2 regions of the Bacillus sp. FAU20 genome follow, and region 1 is predicted to be linked to the other one. Evidence: a T-box and tRNA genes for the amino acid it is inferred to sense, from the RefSeq annotation. Region 1 holds a T-box; the other holds one or more tRNA genes.
What was found. A T-box is a leader RNA that pairs with one kind of tRNA and senses whether it is charged. The one in region 1 lies ahead of alaS (alanine--tRNA ligase), so its partner is inferred to be a tRNA-Ala.

Region 1 (5,686 bases):
CACGGGTATTACAAGAAGTAAGAAGTTCCTTATTATTTGCGGAGAGGAAGCAGCTTTCCAATCTGGTGTAAATCGCCTTGATGATGCAATGCGTCAAACAACCTTAGCTAGTCGCTTGCAAGAATCACAAGGAGAAGTACAGATGGTCACAGTTAATGGCGAGGAAATGGACGTGGAAAACATTTCACCGTATGATTTCATGTAACAAGGTGAAATTATATAGTGAAACTTTCAAACGCATAGCGTTGAAAGGTTCCAGCAATGTATAAATGAATGCAGTTTGGACATAATGGCGAATAGAATCTGGGAGACTGTAAGGAGATGAAAGCCATATGTTCATTTGTCCAAATTGCAAAGGGAAAGACATTGGAAAAATAGGTGTCAACCAATTTTATTGCTGGAATTGTTATATCGAATTATCGGTTTCAAAGGGGAAAATCCATACACATCAAGTTGAGGAAGACGGTTCATTAAGCTCTCTTGATGATTTATTTGATGAGAATGAAAGAACGATCGGATAACGAAAAGGGGGATTTACTTTGAATCTACGCAATTCATTAATCGCATTAGGTGTTGGAGCTGCAGCATATCAATATGCTCGTAAACAAGATGTATTTTCAAAACGCAATATGAAAAAAGCACGTAAGATGATTAAGTCTTACTTATAATCATTTCGATAAAGTGAAAAACTCCCTTATAGACAAGGGAGTTTTTTTATGCACTCATATGTAAATAAAAAAGTCCGATTTCTGAGAAAAGATAAGATAGACCGTAGCAGCCAACGCCAAGTATTCCATACTGCCATAATTGCTTCGCTTTTTCTTTACGTGAAGAACGAATAAAGAACCCCTTCCAAATACCGAACCCGATACAAATCCATTCAAGAATCATAAAAAGTGCTGATAATCCAAGCATAAACAAAACCATAATTAGCCCTCCTGATTATATTAATTCATGCTGTATTCTCAGGGTGGTTGTCCTTGTTATGTTATTTATATGTACGTCTTTAAAAAACAGTATGGTCCGTATGAAAAGATTTTAAAAGTTTCGCACATAACCTACCCCATTTATTTTCAAAATAAAGGTGGAGGAGGTTTTTCATGTGAAGAATCTTAAAATCATTTGGATATATCGTTTAGGATTATTGTTACTTGTTTTTCTTTGTCTGCTCGTCTTTTTAAAAATTAAGCCGCTATGGGCACCGATTATTTTTGTATTTAAAGTAGCGATTACGCCGTTTCTTATCGCGTGTTTTATTGCGTATTTATTGCACCCTTTAATTGAAAAAATTCATAAGGAAGGGATGCCCCGTACACTTGCCATTTTGCTCATTTATATCCTTTTCTTTGGCGGAATTGGTTATGGGATTTATAAAGGAACACCAGTCGTTATTAAACAGTTACAAGAGATTAATGAACAATTTCCCCAGTTTACAAAGATGTACGATTCGTGGATGGATGGCGTTACAGAACAAACAGCGAATTTCCCTTCGTTCATTCATGAAAAGGTGAAACAACTTTTTGTGGGTGTGGAAACGAAGATTCAAGCGCTTTTAAATAAAGTGATGAGTACAGCTCGTGGTGTACTCGATTCATTGCTCATTATTTTCTTAATACCGTTCATTGTATTTTACATATTAAAAGATTATGGTGAGTTTTATCATATCTTTTGGAAACTAGTCCCAAGTAAATGGCGAGGTACGGGGCAAATGCTTGCGAAAGAAATTGATAAGTCACTTGGAAGTTATATTCGAGGACAGTTATTTGTTTGTTTAGTATTAGGGGGAGTATCAGCTCTTTCTTTTTGGTTTATCGGTATGAAATATCCATTATTGCTTGGCATTATTATTGGGGTAACGGATATAATCCCGTACTTCGGTCCTATTTTAGGAGCGATCCCGACCTTAATGATTGCAGCAACAGTATCAACGAGTTTACTTATTAAGGCGGGGATCACGATTGCGATTTTGCAATTTGTGGAGAGTAACATTTTATCGCCTTACATCGTTGGTAAGTCACTTCGTATGCATCCCGTTATTATTATGCTTGCCTTACTAGTTGGGGGAGAGGTAGCTGGGATTGTAGGATTGCTAATATCGGTTCCGATTTTAGCAGTTATTCGCACTGTCATTGTTCATGTGAGACCGCTCTTGAAAAAAGAAGATGTGTAAGTATAGAAGCCCTCTATGTAAGAAATAGAGGGCTAATCATATATTTATTTAGAAAGTTGCTCGTGTATTTTTTGAACGAGGGAGCTCACATCATTTGTTTGAATATGTTTTATTTTTTTCCATTCGCTATCATACATAAATATAATTTGATTGTTGAAAAGACGCTTTTGTTCTTTTAAATTAGAAATTTTTGCGAAAGAGTACTCTTCAAATATTGGATTCTTACTTACATCTGGCCCATAAAAGAATAGCCTTTTGTTCGTTAAAATTAGCAATCCTGGCCTTGCGACGGAACGATAAATAAATATGTCTAATGAACATGCTGCGTAAAATAATATCGTTTCGTCAGTCGCTAATATGTTTTTAGCTTTGCTAAGTAAGGTTGTCATTGTAATCGCTCCTTTATTTTATTAACAATAATTTAATTATAGCAAAAAAGTAATATTTAGAATTTTTATAAACCATTCTTATAAGGAGATTCCGATTTGTTAATAAACGCATAATATATGAAAAGGCTGTTAAGAATGAATAGTAGAATAGCTATGATTAATAAGCAATTAATACAATATAAATGATTATCTACATTGACAAACTTAAGAGAATTCTATTATATTTAGTCATATAATACATTAAATCAATGACGGAACAAGTACGTTACAGTCCATTTATAGAGAGAAGCTTCCATATGGCTGAAAGAAGCTTTAAATGAAGGGTAACAGAAAGCTAATCCTGAGAGCAGCTAATCACTGCCGTCTTGCCACGTTACGGCACCATGAGGTGATGAATTGATTGTTAATGTAATCAATTCATAATTAGGGTGGTATCGCGAGTTAACTCTCGTCCCTTTTATAGGGACGGGAGTTTTTTATATTTAAGGAGGAAAATATAATGAAACAACTAACAGGCGCACAAATTCGTCAAATGTTTTTAGACTTTTTCCAAGAAAAAGGACATGCAGTAGAACCTAGTGCATCACTAGTTCCACATGAAGATCCATCTCTTCTATGGATTAATAGTGGTGTAGCCACATTAAAAAAATATTTTGATGGACGTGTAATCCCACAAAATCCACGTATTACAAATGCTCAAAAATCAATTCGTACAAACGATATTGAAAACGTAGGGAAAACAGCTCGTCACCATACATTCTTTGAAATGTTAGGAAACTTCTCAATCGGTGATTACTTTAAAGAAGAAGCAATTACTTGGGCTTGGGAATTCTTAACGAGCGACAAATGGATCGGATTCGATAAAGAATTACTATCAGTTACAATCCATCCAGAAGATGAAGAAGCATTCAAAATTTGGAATGAGAAAATGGGCGTTCCAAAAGAGCGTATCATCCGTTTAGAAGAAAACTTCTGGGATATCGGTGAAGGACCAAGTGGACCGAATACAGAGATTTTCTATGACCGCGGAGAAGCTTACGGTAATGACTTTAGTGACCCAGAATTATATCCAGGCGGAGAAAACGAGCGTTACTTAGAAGTATGGAACCTTGTATTCTCTCAATTTAACCATAACCCAGACGGTTCATATACACCGCTTCCTAAGAAAAACATCGATACAGGGATGGGTCTAGAGCGTATGACATCTATCGTTCAAGATGTACCTACAAACTTTGACACAGACTTATTCATGCCGATGATTGGTGCAACAGAAACAATTTCTGGTGAGAAATATCGCAATGGTGACTTAGAAAAAGATATGGCGTTTAAAGTAATCGCTGACCATATCCGTACAGTAACATTCGCTGTTGGTGACGGCGCTCTTCCATCTAACGAAGGCCGTGGTTATGTATTACGTCGTTTATTACGCCGTGCTGTTCGTTACTCTAAGAAATTAAACATCAACCGTCCATTCATGTTTGAATTAGTAACGGTTGTTGGAGAAGTAATGAAAGACTTCTATCCAGAAGTACTTGAAAAGAAAGATTTCATCGCAAAAGTTGTGAAAAATGAAGAAGAGCGTTTCCACGAAACACTTCATGATGGTGAAGCAATTTTAGCTGAAGTTATCGCAAAAGCAAAAGAAGAAAAAACAACTGTTATTTCTGGAGTAGATGCGTTCCGTCTATATGACACATACGGTTTCCCAATTGAACTAACAGAAGAATATGCAGAAGAAGCTGGTATGACAGTTGATCAAGAAGGCTTTGAAAATGAAATGGAAAAACAACGTGAGCGCGCACGTGCTGCTCGTCAAGACGTTGATTCTATGCAAGTTCAAGGCGGTGTCCTTGGAGAAGTGAAAGTAGCGAGTGAGTTCGTTGGTTACGGTACAGTTGCAACAGAAAGTAACGTTGTTGCACTTGTGAAAAACGGCGAATACACAGACAGCTTACAAGCTGGTGAAGAAGGACAATTAATGCTTGATGTAACACCATTCTATGCTGAGAGCGGCGGACAAATTGCAGACCGTGGTTACCTTCTAGCTGACGGTGTGAAAGTTCTTGTAAAAGACGTACAAAAAGCACCAAACGGTCAAAACTTGCACAAAGTTGTTGTTGAAGAAGGTACATTAACGAAAGATGCAGCTGTGAAAGCTATTATCGATACGAAAAACCGTGGTAGCGTTGTGAAAAACCATACAGCAACTCACTTACTACACCAAGCATTAAAAGATGTACTTGGAACGCACGTTAACCAAGCAGGTTCTCTTGTAACTTCTGAACGTTTACGCTTTGACTTCTCTCACTTCGGTCAAGTACAAGCTGACGAATTAGAAAAAATTGAGCGTATCGTAAACGAGAAAATTTGGGAAAGTATTGATGTTGAGATTTCTCAAAAAGCAATCGAAGAAGCGAAAGAAATGGGTGCAATGGCATTATTCGGTGAAAAATACGGTGATGTTGTACGCGTTGTACAAGTTGGCGATTACAGCTTAGAGCTTTGTGGTGGTTGTCACGTTGATAATACAGCTTCTATCGGTATTTTCAAAATCGTTGCTGAGTCTGGTATCGGTGCAGGAACTCGTCGTATTGAAGCAGTAACTGGTAAGTCTGCATACGAATTAATGAACGATCAAGTAGGTTTATTAAAAGAAGCAGCAGGAAAAATGAAAACAAATCCGAAAGATATTTTAACAAGAGTTGATGGTCTATTTGCTGAAGTGAAACAACTGCAAAAAGAAAATGAATCTCTCGCTGCGAAATTAAGCAATATTGAAGCTGGAAACTTAACTGATTCTGTAATGACAGTTGATGGCGTAAACGTATTAGCGGCAAAAGTAAATGTTGCAGATATGAACAACTTACGTACGATGATGGATGACCTAAAAAATAAATTACAATCTGCAGTTGTCGTATTAGCGTCTGTAAATGATGACAAAGTAAACATCTTAGCTGGCGTAACGAAAGATTTAATTAGCCAAGGATACCATGCTGGTAAACTTGTGAAAGAAGTAGCTTCTCGTTGTGGCGGTGGCGGTGGTGGTCGTCCTGATATGGCACAAGCGGGCGGTAAAAACCCAGCGCAAGTTGAGGAAGCTTTAGCATTTGTACAAGAGTACGTTAAA
Region 2 (5,686 bases), on a different contig from region 1:
GTGATAAGATCCGTAGTCAAAAGGGAAACAGCCCAGACCGCCAGCTAAGGTCCCAAAGTGTGTATTAAGTGGAAAAGGATGTGGAGTTGCTTAGACAACTAGGATGTTGGCTTAGAAGCAGCCACCATTTAAAGAGTGCGTAATAGCTCACTAGTCGAGTGACTCTGCGCCGAAAATGTACCGGGGCTAAATACACCACCGAAGCTGCGGATTGATACCGAATGGTATCAGTGGTAGGGGAGCGTTCTAAGGACAGTGAAGTCAGACCGGAAGGACTGGTGGAGTGCTTAGAAGTGAGAATGCCGGTATGAGTAGCGAAAGACGGGTGAGAATCCCGTCCACCGAATGCCTAAGGTTTCCTGAGGAAGGCTCGTCCGCTCAGGGTTAGTCAGGACCTAAGCCGAGGCCGACAGGCGTAGGCGATGGACAACAGGTTGATATTCCTGTACCACCTCTTTATCGTTTGAGCAATGGAGGGACGCAGAAGGATAGAAGAAGCGTGCGATTGGTTGTGCACGTCCAAGCAGTTAGGCTGATAAGTAGGCAAATCCGCTTATCGTGAAGGCTGAGCTGTGATGGGAAAGCTCCTTATGGAGCGAAGTCTTTGATTCCCCGCTGCCAAGAAAAGCTTCTAGCGAGATAAAAGGTGCCTGTACCGCAAACCGACACAGGTAGGCGAGGAGAGAATCCTAAGGTGTGCGAGAGAACTCTGGTTAAGGAACTCGGCAAAATGACCCCGTAACTTCGGGAGAAGGGGTGCTTTCTTAACGGAAAGCCGCAGTGAATAGGCCCAAGCGACTGTTTAGCAAAAACACAGCTCTCTGCGAAGCCGTAAGGCGAAGTATAGGGGGTGACACCTGCCCGGTGCTGGAAGGTTAAGGAGAGGGGTTAGCGTAAGCGAAGCTCTGAACTGAAGCCCCAGTAAACGGCGGCCGTAACTATAACGGTCCTAAGGTAGCGAAATTCCTTGTCGGGTAAGTTCCGACCCGCACGAAAGGTGTAACGATTTGGGCACTGTCTCAACCAGAGACTCGGTGAAATTATAGTACCTGTGAAGATGCAGGTTACCCGCGACAGGACGGAAAGACCCCGTGGAGCTTTACTGTAGCCTGATATTGAATTTTGGTACAGTTTGTACAGGATAGGCGGGAGCCATTGAAACCGGAGCGCTAGCTTCGGTGGAGGCGCTGGTGGGATACCGCCCTGACTGTATTGAAATTCTAACCTACGGGTCTTATCGACCCGGGAGACAGTGTCAGGTGGGCAGTTTGACTGGGGCGGTCGCCTCCTAAAGTGTAACGGAGGCGCCCAAAGGTTCCCTCAGAATGGTTGGAAATCATTCGTAGAGTGCAAAGGCATAAGGGAGCTTGACTGCGAGACCTACAAGTCGAGCAGGGACGAAAGTCGGGCTTAGTGATCCGGTGGTTCCGCATGGAAGGGCCATCGCTCAACGGATAAAAGCTACCCCGGGGATAACAGGCTTATCTCCCCCAAGAGTCCACATCGACGGGGAGGTTTGGCACCTCGATGTCGGCTCATCGCATCCTGGGGCTGTAGTCGGTCCCAAGGGTTGGGCTGTTCGCCCATTAAAGCGGTACGCGAGCTGGGTTCAGAACGTCGTGAGACAGTTCGGTCCCTATCCGTCGTGGGCGTAGGAAATTTGAGAGGAGCTGTCCTTAGTACGAGAGGACCGGGATGGACGCACCGCTGGTGTACCAGTTGTTCTGCCAAGGGCATAGCTGGGTAGCTATGTGCGGAAGGGATAAGTGCTGAAAGCATCTAAGCATGAAGCCCCCCTCAAGATGAGATTTCCCATAGCGTAAGCTAGTAAGATCCCTGAAAGATGATCAGGTTGATAGGTTCGAGGTGGAAGCATGGTGACATGTGGAGCTGACGAATACTAATAGATCGAGGACTTAACCATATAATATGTAGCAATGTTATCTAGTTTTGAAAGAATATAAAAAACTTGTTGACTTTCAAAAGTAAATGAGTTATAATAATTCTTGTCTTAAATGAATACAGTCTGGTAATGATGGCAGAGAGGTCACACCCGTTCCCATACCGAACACGGAAGTTAAGCTCTCTAGCGCCGATGGTAGTTGGGACCTTGTCCCTGTGAGAGTAGGACGTTGCCAGGCAAATGGAGGATTAGCTCAGCTGGGAGAGCACCTGCCTTACAAGCAGGGGGTCGGCGGTTCGATCCCGTCATCCTCCACCATTTAGCCGACTTAGCTCAATTGGTAGAGCAACTGACTTGTAATCAGTAGGTTGGGGGTTCAAGTCCTCTAGTCGGCACCAGAAATCATGGCGGTTGTGGCGAAGTGGTTAACGCACCGGATTGTGGCTCCGGCATTCGTGGGTTCGATTCCCATCAGTCGCCCCATTTTTCTTAAATAAATTAATATGCGGGTGTGGCGGAATTGGCAGACGCACCAGACTTAGGATCTGGCGCCTTTGGCGTGGGGGTTCGACTCCCTTCACCCGCACTTTTAATTAAATAACTCATACATGTCTTGCGGAAGTAGTTCAGTGGTAGAATACAACCTTGCCAAGGTTGGGGTCGCGGGTTCGAATCCCGTCTTCCGCTCCAATTTTCAATATGACATGCCGGGGTGGCGGAACAGGCAGACGCACAGGACTTAAAATCCTGCGGTGGGTGACCACCGTGCGGGTTCGACCCCCGCCCTCGGCACCATATGCGCCCGTAGCTCAATTGGATAGAGCGTTTGACTACGGATCAAGAGGTTAGGGGTTCGACTCCTCTCGGGCGCGCTTTTATTAACGGGAAGTGGCTCAGCTTGGTAGAGCACCTGGTTTGGGACCAGGGGGTCGCAGGTTCAAATCCTGTCTTCCCGATATTCCAAAAAAACATGGGGCCTTAGCTCAGCTGGGAGAGCGCCTGCCTTGCACGCAGGAGGTCAGCGGTTCGATCCCGCTAGGCTCCACTTATCTTAAATATCATTTATGGCGGTGTAGCTCAGCTGGCTAGAGCGTACGGTTCATACCCGTGAGGTCGGGGGTTCGATCCCCTCCGCCGCTACCATAAAGGACCTTTAGCTCAGCTGGTTAGAGCAGACGGCTCATAACCGTCCGGTCGTAGGTTCGAGTCCTACAAGGTCCACCATTAGACGTATATATCTCGGAGGTATACCCAAGTTCGGCTGAAGGGATCGGTCTTGAAAACCGACAGGCGGCGAGAGTCGCGCGGGGGTTCGAATCCCTCTACCTCCTCCATTTTTTCTAAAGTAAATATTTTATCATCGCGGGGTGGAGCAGCACGGTAGCTCGTCGGGCTCATAACCCGAAGGTCGCAGGTTCAAATCCTGTCCCCGCAACCAAATGGTCCCGTGGTGTAGTGGTTAACATGCCTGCCTGTCACGCAGGAGATCGCCGGTTCGACCCCGGTCGGGACCGCCATTTTTACATAAAGGCTCGGTAGCTCAGTCGGTAGAGCAGAGGACTGAAAATCCTCGTGTCGGCGGTTCGATTCCGTCCCGAGCCACCATTTTGAAGTCGCAAGCCGACTTAGCTCAATTGGTAGAGCAACTGACTTGTAATCAGTAGGTTGGGGGTTCAAGTCCTCTAGTCGGCACCACTTTCAAAATGAGCCATTAGCTCAGTTGGTAGAGCATCTGACTTTTAATCAGAGGGTCGAAGGTTCGAGTCCTTCATGGCTCACCATTTACAATTTAATGCGGGTGTAGTTTAGTGGTAAAACAAGAGCCTTCCAAGCTCTGGTCGAGAGTTCGATTCTCTTCACCCGCTTTTCAATTATGGGCCTATAGCTCAGCTGGTTAGAGCGCACGCCTGATAAGCGTGAGGTCGATGGTTCGAGTCCATTTAGGCCCACCATAATTGTTCCGCAGTAGCTCAGTGGTAGAGCTATCGGCTGTTAACCGATCGGTCGTAGGTTCGAGTCCTACCTGCGGAGCCATATTTATAGAGAAGTACCCAAGTGGCTCAAGGGGCTCCCCTGCTAAGGGAGTAGATCGCGAACGCGGTGCGAGGGTTCGAATCCCTTCTTCTCTGCCAGAACTGGCCCGTTGGTCAAGTGGTTAAGACACCGCCCTTTCACGGCGGTAACACGGGTTCGAATCCCGTACGGGTCATACTAAAAGAGATAGCATAATCTGCTATCTCTTTTTTGTTGTGTAAAAGTGGACTTTGGATACTCTGCTTTTTTAGGCAATAGAAGAAATATGAAGTATGGGCTGTTGCAGTTGGGTATATAGAGCCGTAAATACAATAATGTTGTTTATTTGGCCTGTATGAATATGAAGGAACTATCTATCTAACAAATGATACCTCAAGTTGAACTTTTACCCCAGCTGTATGGCTGTAGCCTCCTACACTTGGAGAAACCGATGAAAATACATCCGGGAGCTACTGTGGAAAATAAATAATATATAGAAGAAGCTGCTTTCTCTCAATAGGTGTGACCTACTGAAGACAGCTTTTTTATGTTGTCATTATTGTCGAGTTTTGTCGGTAAGCCGATATATTGCAAAAATCGCTGATATAATTTGAGTTACGGTCGATAAATTTTAATAATCGCTGATATATTTGGAGTTACGGTCCATATATTCTAAAAATCGCCGATATAATTTCACTTACCGACAAAAACCACAAGAAAATCCCTTTCACAATCTAAAGAAAACGCCTCCATTGAAATGGATTCCACACCTATTCCAATAACTTTACATCATATGTGAAAAAGTTCACAAATAGGTCATAATTTGTGAAGTAATTCACAATAATACGTGCTACAATATGAATGTAAAGAAGTTAAACAACATTAAATTAGTATTTTAATTAATTACTTAAACAATCATAAAAAATAGATGTGAACAATAGAGAGGGGAAATTACCATGAAAAAAGGTATCAATCGTGTAGTATTAGTAGGAACAGGAGCTGTAGGTTGTAGTTATGCTTACTCAATGATCAACCAAGGTGTAGCTGAAGAATTCGTATTAGTAGATGTTAATGAAGCAAAAGCAGAAGGGGAAGCAATGGACTTAAGCCATGCGGTACCATTCTCTCCATCACCAACAAAAGTTTGGAGCGGTAGCTATGCAGATTGTAAAGATGCAGATTTAGTAGTTATCACTGCTGGATTACCACAAAAGCCAGGTGAAACTCGTTTAGACCTAGTTGAGAAAAATACAAAGATCTTTAAACAAATCGTTCGCGGTATTATGGATAGCGGATTCGATGGAATCTTCTTAATCGCAACTAACCCAGTTGATATTTTAACTTACGTAACTTGGAAAGAATCTGGTCTACCAAAAGAGCGCGTAATTGGTTCTGGTACTACTTTAGACTCTGCTCGTTTCCGTTACATGTTAGGTGACTACTTAAATGTAGATCCACGTAACGTTCATGCTTACATCGTTGGTGAACACGGTGACACTGAACTTCCAGTATGGAGCCATGCTACTATCGGTGTACAAAAACTAGAAACAATTTTAGCTAATAACGAACAGTACAAACAAGAAGACTTAGATAAAATCTTTGAAAATGTACGTGATGCAGCTTACCATATCATCGAGCGTAAAGGTGCAACTTACTACGGAATCGGTATGTCACTACTTCGTGTAACTAAAGCAATCTTAAACAACGAGAACAGCGTATTAACTGTATCTGCATACCTTGAAGGTCAATACGATGAGAAAGATGCTTACG

Region 2: it encodes a tRNA-Ala, which carries the amino acid that the T-box ahead of alaS (alanine--tRNA ligase) is inferred to sense. The anticodon was not compared.

What each region holds. Positions count from the first base shown of each region.
Region 1 is NZ_JBVYHY010000003.1:266,850-272,535, forward strand. It holds gene recD2 (SF1B family DNA helicase RecD2) at 1-205, shown strand, start outside; gene AC0OM3_RS01610 (hypothetical protein) at 333-521, shown strand; gene AC0OM3_RS01615 (YrzQ family protein) at 540-668, shown strand; gene AC0OM3_RS01620 (hypothetical protein) at 715-927, opposite strand; gene AC0OM3_RS01625 (AI-2E family transporter) at 1,103-2,170, shown strand; gene AC0OM3_RS01630 (PH domain-containing protein) at 2,215-2,559, opposite strand; T-box leader at 2,799-3,018, shown strand; gene alaS (alanine--tRNA ligase) at 3,059-5,686, shown strand, end outside.
Region 2 is NZ_JBVYHY010000024.1:185,552-191,237, forward strand. It holds rRNA gene AC0OM3_RS21300 (23S ribosomal RNA) at 1-1,924, shown strand, start outside; rRNA gene rrf (5S ribosomal RNA) at 2,026-2,141, shown strand; tRNA gene AC0OM3_RS21310 (tRNA-Val) at 2,146-2,221, shown strand; tRNA gene AC0OM3_RS21315 (tRNA-Thr) at 2,226-2,301, shown strand; tRNA gene AC0OM3_RS21320 (tRNA-His) at 2,311-2,386, shown strand; tRNA gene AC0OM3_RS21325 (tRNA-Leu) at 2,409-2,489, shown strand; tRNA gene AC0OM3_RS21330 (tRNA-Gly) at 2,519-2,593, shown strand; tRNA gene AC0OM3_RS21335 (tRNA-Leu) at 2,610-2,698, shown strand; tRNA gene AC0OM3_RS21340 (tRNA-Arg) at 2,702-2,775, shown strand; tRNA gene AC0OM3_RS21345 (tRNA-Pro) at 2,786-2,859, shown strand; tRNA gene AC0OM3_RS21350 (tRNA-Ala) at 2,876-2,948, shown strand; tRNA gene AC0OM3_RS21355 (tRNA-Met) at 2,970-3,046, shown strand; tRNA gene AC0OM3_RS21360 (tRNA-Ile) at 3,051-3,127, shown strand; tRNA gene AC0OM3_RS21365 (tRNA-Ser) at 3,145-3,237, shown strand; tRNA gene AC0OM3_RS21370 (tRNA-Met) at 3,265-3,341, shown strand; tRNA gene AC0OM3_RS21375 (tRNA-Asp) at 3,345-3,420, shown strand; tRNA gene AC0OM3_RS21380 (tRNA-Phe) at 3,433-3,508, shown strand; tRNA gene AC0OM3_RS21385 (tRNA-Thr) at 3,523-3,598, shown strand; tRNA gene AC0OM3_RS21390 (tRNA-Lys) at 3,609-3,684, shown strand; tRNA gene AC0OM3_RS21395 (tRNA-Gly) at 3,698-3,768, shown strand; tRNA gene AC0OM3_RS21400 (tRNA-Ile) at 3,779-3,855, shown strand; tRNA gene AC0OM3_RS21405 (tRNA-Asn) at 3,863-3,937, shown strand; tRNA gene AC0OM3_RS21410 (tRNA-Ser) at 3,945-4,035, shown strand; tRNA gene AC0OM3_RS21415 (tRNA-Glu) at 4,041-4,112, shown strand; partial or broken gene AC0OM3_RS21420 (IS4 family transposase) at 4,210-4,386, opposite strand; gene AC0OM3_RS21425 (L-lactate dehydrogenase) at 4,873-5,686, shown strand, end outside.